Regions from separate parts of the Brevibacillus sp. MS2.2 genome, predicted to be linked through region 1. Evidence: a T-box and tRNA genes for the amino acid it is inferred to sense, from the RefSeq annotation. Region 1 holds a T-box; the other holds one or more tRNA genes.
What was found. A T-box is a leader RNA that pairs with one kind of tRNA and senses whether it is charged. The one in region 1 lies ahead of thrS (threonine--tRNA ligase), so its partner is inferred to be a tRNA-Thr.

Region 1 (4,425 bases):
CAGCATGTACGGGATTTTTTCAACTTGTGCTTCTCGGATTTTGTAGCCGATTTTCTCATTGCGGCCATCCAGCTCTACACGAATGCCAGCTTGTTGCAGCTTTTCTCTTACTTGTTCTGCATATGGCATGTGCACTTCGCTGATGTTCATGATGCGTGCTTGGATTGGTGTCAACCAAATCGGGAATGCACCTGCGTAGTGCTCGATCAGGATACCAATAAAGCGCTCCATGGAGCCGTACATCGCACGGTGCAAGACAACTGGACGATGCTTCTCGTTGTCTTGACCAACATAAGTCAGGTCGAATTTCTCAGGCATTTGGAAGTCCAACTGGATCGTTCCGCATTGGTGACGGCGTTTCAGCGCGTCGGTAATTTGGAAGTCGATCTTCGGTCCGTAGAACGCACCGTCTCCTTCTTTGATTTCATAGGCCATACCGAGCTCTTCCAACACTGTTTTCAGAGAGCTTTCTGCTGCTTCCCACAGCTCATCAGATCCCATGGAATCTTCCGGACGAGTGGACAGAGCCACACTGTATTCGAAGCCAAATACCTTGTAGATGCTATCAATCAAAGTGATCATGCCTTTGATTTCGCTCGCGATCTGATCAGGACGGACGAATACGTGCGCGTCATCCTGGCAGAAGGTACGCACCCGCAGCATTCCATTCAATGCCCCGGAGTACTCATGGCGGTGAACTTGCCCGAACTCGGAGTAACGAATTGGCAGGTCGCGGTAAGAATGCATCTCGTTTTTATAAATCAGCATGTGACCTGGGCAGTTCATTGGCTTCAGGGCGTAAGTCGCGTTGTCTACTTCAGAGAAGTACATGTTCTCTTTGTAGTGATCCCAGTGACCGGATTCTTTCCAGAGACGTTCGTTCATGAGGAACGGAGAGCGCACTTCAGTGTATTGTGCCAGTTGTTGCAGACGGCGGGAGAATTGCTCCAGCTCGTTGCGAACAGTGAAGCCTTTTGGCAGGTAGAACGGCATTCCTGGTGCTTCCTCGGAGAACATGAACAGTCCCAGTTCTTTACCCAATTTGCGGTGATCGCGCTTTTTCGCTTCTTCGATGAAGTGCAGATATTCATCCATGTCTGCTTTTTTCGGCCAAGCTGTACCGTATACGCGTTGCAAAACTTGGTTTTCTGCTTTTCCGCGCCAGTATGCACCTGCCACGCTCATCAGCTTGAACGCTTTGATGAAGCCAGTGGACGGCAAGTGCGGACCACGACAGAGGTCGAAAAATTCGCCTTGCTCATACAGCGTGATAGTCGCATCCTCTGGCAGGTCGCGAATCAGCTCCAGCTTCAGGTGATCGTTCAGTTCTTGGAAAATCGCAGTTGCTTCTTCGCGGCTTACGACTTTGCGGCGAATCGGCAGGTCTTCCTTCACGATTTTTTCCATTTCTGCTTCGATTTTGCCCAAATCCTCTGGGGAAAGGGAAACCGGGATATCCATGTCGTAGTAGAAGCCGTCTTCGATCACAGGTCCGATTCCGAACTTCACTTCAGCGCCGTAAATGCGTTTTACCGCTTGAGCGAGCAAGTGAGCCGTACTGTGGCGGTATACTTCCAAGCCGTCAGCAGAATCGAGGGTAACGATTTCAATCGCTGCATCATCTGTGAGTTCTGTGTACAGATCGACAACCTTGCCGTCTTTTTTACCAGCTACTGCCTTTTTCTTCAGGCTAGAGCTAATGGAGCCTGCGATGTCTTCGATAGTAATCCCAGCGTCGTATTGACGAACGGCTCCATCTGGGAAAGTAACATGAATTTGTGCCACTGCGGATTCTTCCTTCCTGTATCTTGTTTTGTTGAGAAAATAAAAAAACACTCATCCCCAAAAAGGGACGAGTGTGTTCTCGCGGTACCACCCTACTTCAAGTCTGTTCACAAAAACAGACTCCTCATTCCATGTAACGGTATTTAACCGGCATACCGATAGTAAAAGCCTACGCTTCGTTCCCGGCAGCTACTCGAAGGTGGTAGATCAATAACAGTTCGCAGCGAGCTTCCAGCCTGTGGCCCGCCTCTCTAGAGCGTCCTTACTATTGTCCGTGTCCTTCTCATCGTATTTATAAGCGATGTAAAGTTGTTGTTGCTATTATAGTTTAGAGGGATTATTCCCGTCAAGTACGCGTCGCTCGGATAGGCAAAGCGAACAAGAGTGGCAAGTAACGAGCCGACTGTCAAAAATACTGCGGATCGTCTGTGCAAGCCCAGGCTTTTCCGAAGCCATATGGAGCACGATACTCTCAGGAGCCAGTGTAACCAAAGCACTGACCAAATAATCCTCGTCCCTGCATTTTTGTTCGTCCATGTTCAGAACGGTATCCAACTGTTCAAGCCAAAGTCGATCCCCTTTTTTATCATAAAGATGGAAAGGTTTGTCCACACTAGGAACGACATGAACGACTTCCTGCTTGGTTTCCTGTACAGCAATGAAATAGCGCAACAGCTCGACGAACTCTTGGTATTGCTTGTCTTCCAGATATTCATCAATGCCAGTTTCCACGAGTTCGAACAGCTCGTTCCAATGCTCCTGCAATCGGAACCGGACGAAACCCAAGACGTTGATCGTTCGCTCTCCCTCCAGATAGGTAAAAACGTTGCGATATACGTTTGCCTTGCGAGTTGTAGCTGTTAGCAGGTCCCTGCCATCTAGCTCGACTTCTTGGCACATGCGTTGAATATAAGGAAAAATCTCTGCCCACTCGGTTTCCATCTGTTCAGCAGCAAGTAAGTCAGCGGCCATTTCTTCCATAATTTTCGGTTCTTTCACCTGAATGACCCATTCGGCTAATGTAAGAGCAACGAAGGCTCTCGCCCACTCGATGGTCTGCGCGTCATACTCAGTCTCACACCAGCTTTGGAAGTAGAACAAGAGGTATCCATTCTCTTCTTGCTCCCTGTATGTAATGCGCACCGGTGCAGTGTTGACCCGCTCCGTCATCTCATTTACGATAGCCCGATACGTGTCACAATGCTCAGGGACATTCTCCAGCAATACGCGAAACGTCTGCATAACCATCCCCCCAACCGCCATTGTAGTTACAGTATATGTCCCGTCAGGAGCGATATACTTTTAAACGGTTGGAAACTCAGGGAAGGTTGCAGGTAAAAAGTTCCTGATTCAAAAACCAAAAAACGCTCCCCTGCCAGTTTCCCTTTGTTAGAAGGGGGCAGAGAAGCGTCTGTAGGTTATTTAGTTTTGCATGACAAAATCACGTTCTGCCATCTCGCCGTCTTTGAAAACGCGCAGAATGTCATACTGTGTGTTGCGCTGTGCAGGAATTTTGCCTGCGCCGCGAATGAGCTCCAAAATTTGGTTCGTGTTGACCTTGTACGTACATGCCGCTGCGGAAACAACGTTTTCTTCCATCATGGTTTGACCGAAATCGTTCGCCCCATAAGAGAGAGAAAGCTGACCGTAATGCGGGCCCATCGTCACCCAGGAGGATTGGAAGTTTTCGATATTATCCAGCATGAGGCGGCTGATTGCCAGTGTTTTCAAGTACTCCTCTGGCGTGTTGTTGACTGCCTTCATGTTGGTGTTGTCCGGTTGGAAGGTCCAGACGATGAACGCTTTGAAGCCGCCTGTCTCATCTTGAGCATCACGAATGCGCAGAAGGGACAGTACGCGCTCCTCCATCTCTTCCCCAAAACCAATGACCATCGTAGCAGTGCCAGGCAAACCTGCACGGTGTGCAGCTTTTTGTGTGTCGATCCATTCTGTCCAAGAACCCTTCAAACGGGAAATCTTCCGACGTGTACGATCATCGAGGATTTCGCCGCCCGCTCCCGGCAAGGAATCGAGACCTGCTGCCTTCAGCTCTTTCAGTACTTCCTCGACAGACATGTTGGAAACTTCCGCGATTTTCATCACTTCCGCTACAGACAAAGAGTGCATCGTAATCTGCGGGAAGCGTTGCTTGATCTCACGCAAGAGGTCCGTATAATAATCCAGTTTCAGATCCGGATTGGTACCGCCTTGCATCAAGATTTCTGTACCGCCAACGTCCACGGTCTCCTGAATTTTTTGGAAAATCGTTTCTTTGGGGAGAACGTATCCTTCAGAAGAGCCCGGGCGACGGTAAAAGGCACAAAAACGGCAATACGTGTCACATACGTTCGTGTAATTGACGTTGCGACTGATGACAAAAGTCGTAATCGGTTCTGGATGATGCTTTTGCATGACCAGATTAGCGTAATGTCCGATCTTTTCGATTTCATTGCTCGCAAACAAAGCCAGACCGTCTTCGAGACCCAGTCGTTCACCTGCGAGTGCACGTTCCAATATAGAATCGATCATAAGGATCACTCCTTGTACCATACGTAAATTCCATCCCACATCATAACACAATACCGGGACATCGGCTATAGCCCGAGGTGCTGGCAGATTCGCTGCCGTACGCGAAAAAAC
Region 2 (4,425 bases), on a different contig from region 1:
GCTTACGGGGATGGTTTGGACCCGGCAGCCCTACACCCGTACATGTGGGTATGCAAACCGCACTATTATAGCGCGGATTACAATTTCTACAACTTCCCGTATGCTTTTGGGCTTCTGTTCGCAAAAGGCTTGTACGCAGAGTATCTCAAGCGCGGGGAAGCTTTTGTTGAGCAGTACGACAAGCTCTTGTCTGTAACAGGCAAAATGAGTGTTGCAGATGTAGCAGCTATTATGGATGTTGATGTACGCTCAGTCGATTTCTGGCGGAATTCACTCTCTTTGGTTGCAAAAGATATCGACAAGTTCGTTGAGCTCGCGTCTGCACGACTGAACTAATATAAAAAGAACGTCCGCTATGTCATTAGCGGACGTTTTTTATTCATGATGCAAAGCGTTTTTGTGCGCATAGGGAACAGAGGGGAAGGAGAAAGTAAGAAAAAACAGATGAGGTGATTACGTGGTAAACGGATTGCAGTTACTCGACCTATTACGGGAAACGGAGAACAAGATGCTGCATTTACATAGAGCCATAGACAGAGTAAGCAGCGAGCCGGATTTCAAGGAGTCTGTCAGTGTTCTTACTGTAGTCGTTCGTGATTATCAGCTTCAGCTCGACAAAATGAAGCAAGCGTTGGGCAAAATCGAAATCGGAGGGCAACAACAGCAGCAACAGCAGGCCCATAATACCGAAATACATTAAGCACAAAGAAAGACAAACAGCCCTCGAACTGCTGTAAAGGCAGATAGGGCTGTTTGTTTGCTTTTATGTGTAGGAAAGCTTACTGGAAATTAGCGTAACGCTTCACTCCGTAAAACGGGTAGAGCTTATGCATGTATTCTACTTTGCCATAGCGAACATCTTCGCCATTCGCATGCACGATTGCTCCATTACCCAGATAGATCGCTACGTGGGACACGCGTCCTTTACCAAGCGCATCGTAGAACAAGAGGTCACCAGGTTGTGCTTGATCCAGTGATACTTCTTGACCGCCACGGAATTGATCTTCAGAAGTGCGCGGAAGTGTAACCCCAAGCTGCTCAAAAACGTATGAAGTAAAGCCACTACAATCAAAGCCATTCGGAGTAGTTCCGCCTAAGACGTAAGGTGTATTGAGCAATGGTTCAAAAATTTCCTTCATCCGACCCAGATCTTCTTCATTTATCTCGGCAGGCAGCGAAACGGTAGAAGTGAGGTTTGGACTTAGGAACTCTGTAGCAACGTATGCTTCACGATCTTCGAATTCGATTTTCGTCCATTCACTACCCGTTTCTACGACTTCTACAATGGAACCGAATCTTAGCTTGCCTAATACTTTTGCGTCAGTCGAAGGCTTTTTACGCACATTCAGTACATCACCAGTGACGCGGGCTTTTTCCCCAGCGGTTAGTTCTTTCGACTCACTGGTAGCGTTGTCATTCTGATCGACAGCTACATCGGAAGGAAGGTCAGGCTCAATGGAGCCAGAAGTGCTTGCACCATGAATAGACAAAGTTTGTCCAATTGACAATCTATCATCGTTCAGTTGGTTCCATTGAATGATTTGATCCACGGTTACTTGATGCTCGCGAGCGATCTTGCTCAGCGTATCACCTGCTGATACCACATATGCCGATGAGGATGCATGGGCAGCAGTAGGCAGCAGAGTGAAGAGCGCGAGGAAGGTGAGTAGCCTTGAAGTCTTTTTCATGTCATCGTCTCCACCAATCTACTAAAATCTGCATATCTAGCTAAAATTCTAGCGGATTTTGCTTGGTAAATCTATGAAAAAAATAATCTTTATTTTATTTTTTAAAAACTATTGCATCAAGAGATAGGAATGTGCTATATTACAGAAGTCGCCGCAAGCTGGAGACAAAACTACATGGAGCTGTGGTGAAGTTGGAGTTCACGCCGGTCTGTCACACCGGAGGTCGCGGGTTCGAGTCCCGTCAGCTCCGCCATTCTTTTACTAGAATGTGCGAATTACATAGTTTCTCGTAATGTGCCGGTATAGCTCAATTGGTAGAGCACCTGACTTGTAATCAGGGGGTTGTGGGTTCAAGTCCTATTGCCGGCACCATTTTTATGCGGTCGTGGCGGAATTGGCAGACGCGCTAGATTCAGGTTCTAGTGGTGGCAACACCGTGGAGGTTCAAGTCCTCTCGACCGCACCATATGGTAAACAACAGGTTCGTAAATTGGCTGATGAAGCTAATTACGAGCCTTTTTATTTTTTCTTGAATGTTGAATCCTCCTCCATTTTCCATTACAATCACAATGTGATAATGAATCTCATTTTCAATGTTGTTTTTGATGTTTCATAAACAAACATGAGAGACGGTGGAGGGGTAGTTGTGGCAAAACAGTTGGAGCTGTTTGATGTAACCATTATTGGCGGTGGCCCTGCGGGTATGTACGCTGCCTTTTATAGCGGAATGCGCGATATGAAGACGAAACTCATTGAAGCGAAAGAAGAGCTCGGTGGACGAATGTTGATCTATCCAGAAAAGATGATCTGGGATGTGGGCGGTGTACCCCCACAACTATGTGAAAAGCTGGTTGCCAATCTGGTGGAGCAAGCAAAGACATTTGATCCCACCATCGTGCTAGGCGAGGCGATTATTGGACTGGAGCCACAAGAAGATGGCACGTACATACTCGTTGCAAAATCGGGGAGACGACATTGGACTCGCACGATCATATTGGCTTTGGGCCGAGGCATTTTGAAAATGGCAAAGCTGGAGATCGAAGGAGCCGAGCGCTACGAGGTGACAAATCTTCATTATACGGTGCAGGAATTGGAGCCATTCCGTGGGAAGCACGTCCTCATCTCAGGGGGCGGGGACTCCGCGGTCGATTGGGCAAACGAACTGGTGCAAATCGCAGCGTCCGTAACTGTCGTGCATCGCCGTGATGTATTTGGTGGACATGAGCGGAATGTAAAGCGCATGAAAGAGTCATCTGCGATCGTTCGCACTCCATATGCGGTCACGCAATTGCAAAGCTCAGACAAAGAAACGATCGATAAAGTGACGATACGTCATTTGGAGACAGACGAGACGGAGCAAATCGATGTAGACGCCATCATCGTCAATCACGGATTGAAGGCCGATTTCACCGGGATTAAAGAGTGGGGCTTGGACATGGATGAGTGGAACGTGTTTGTCAGTCCTCGCCTGGCAACGAATCTGCCAGGTATTTTTGCGGCGGGAGATTTTGCGAGCTTCGACAGTAAGATTACGTTGATCGCGGGAGCATTCACAGATGCTGCTGTGGCTGTAAACAGTGCCAAATTGCACATAGACCCGGTAGCAGATCGGATGGCCTATGTTTCTTCCCATAACCAGCGCTTTAAGGAAAAGAACAAAGCCCTTGGGGTTATGGATGAGGACGACGAGTAGAACTGCTGTAGGCCAAAAAGCCCAACATTTGCAGGTTGATTGTCGCTTTCCCCATACGTTACATTGTTAGTGGCAAGGTGTAATAACAATGACAGGCTATATATAAATCGATCAACAAATGTGGGAGAGGAAGTAGAAATGAAGAAAGTTCGGCATTGGCCGATCACGATAGCGACAGTGGCACTTGTGTTCTCACTAGGTATGAACTACGCGCCTGAGCATGCAATGGCGTTACAAGTAGACCCGTTATCTCCTGCTATCGACTTGCAGGGAAAGTTACAGGAAAAGTATGTGGAGAAGATGGACCTCAAGGAAGAGGAGGTTCTCGGGTTTTATTACTCTTCGATGAAAAACAGCACAGATGCGCGTAAACATAACATCAAGCAAGCATTGAGCAAGATTCATAATGAAAAAATCAAGCCGCAACAGGTGTTTTCTTTCAATGAAATAGTGGGAAATTCGAATTTGTCTGAGGATGGTTGGCAAAAGGCCGGCGTTATTCAGAATGGCCAGCTCGCCGATGACTATGGAGGCGGGATTTGTCAGGTTTCCAGCACGCTTTACAATGCCGCTGCTGAAGCGGGGATGATCATGGTGGAACGGCATAACCACAGCAAATCAGTGGGATACGTACCTCTGGGTCAAGATGCTACAGTAGCCTATGGTTATAAGGATTTTAAATTCACCAACCTGTATGATTTCCCTGTGAAAATTAAAGCAAAATCATACGATGACGAACTTGTTGTGATTGCGATCATACGTGCGTAGCTTAGCAGGAATAAAGGGGGCATCCTATGGATGAACCCCGTTTTTTTCGGCATTTCGTCAGGAAAAAAATGGATGGCTATTTCGTTTTGAGTCATGCATTCCTGACCATACTGTATGTAGAGGGAGGTGCCGTGATGTTCGTTCAGGTGACAGGTGATTCAAACAATCAAGAAGTTCTCGTCATGGGAGAACGGTTAGATCGCCAGCAGGATGGTTACTATCTTTTGCCTGGGAGACTCGTCCACGCATTGAAGCCACAGGATTTGCCGGTAGGAA

Region 2: it encodes a tRNA-Thr, which carries the amino acid that the T-box ahead of thrS (threonine--tRNA ligase) is inferred to sense. The anticodon was not compared.

The regions. Positions count from the first base shown of each region.
Region 1 covers NZ_JABSUZ010000013.1:14,277-18,701, reverse strand. The annotation lists gene thrS (threonine--tRNA ligase) at 1-1,785, opposite strand, end outside; T-box leader at 1,846-2,081, opposite strand; gene ytxC (putative sporulation protein YtxC) at 2,107-3,027, opposite strand; gene mqnC (cyclic dehypoxanthinyl futalosine synthase) at 3,208-4,314, opposite strand.
Region 2 covers NZ_JABSUZ010000005.1:159,970-164,394, reverse strand. The annotation lists gene HP568_RS06425 (M3 family oligoendopeptidase) at 1-336, shown strand, start outside; gene HP568_RS06420 (hypothetical protein) at 458-700, shown strand; gene HP568_RS06415 (C40 family peptidase) at 780-1,688, opposite strand; tRNA gene HP568_RS06410 (tRNA-Asp) at 1,865-1,941, shown strand; tRNA gene HP568_RS06405 (tRNA-Thr) at 1,985-2,060, shown strand; tRNA gene HP568_RS06400 (tRNA-Leu) at 2,068-2,154, shown strand; gene HP568_RS06395 (NAD(P)/FAD-dependent oxidoreductase) at 2,335-3,381, shown strand; gene HP568_RS06390 (VanW family protein) at 3,520-4,149, shown strand; gene HP568_RS06385 (hypothetical protein) at 4,176-4,425, shown strand, end outside.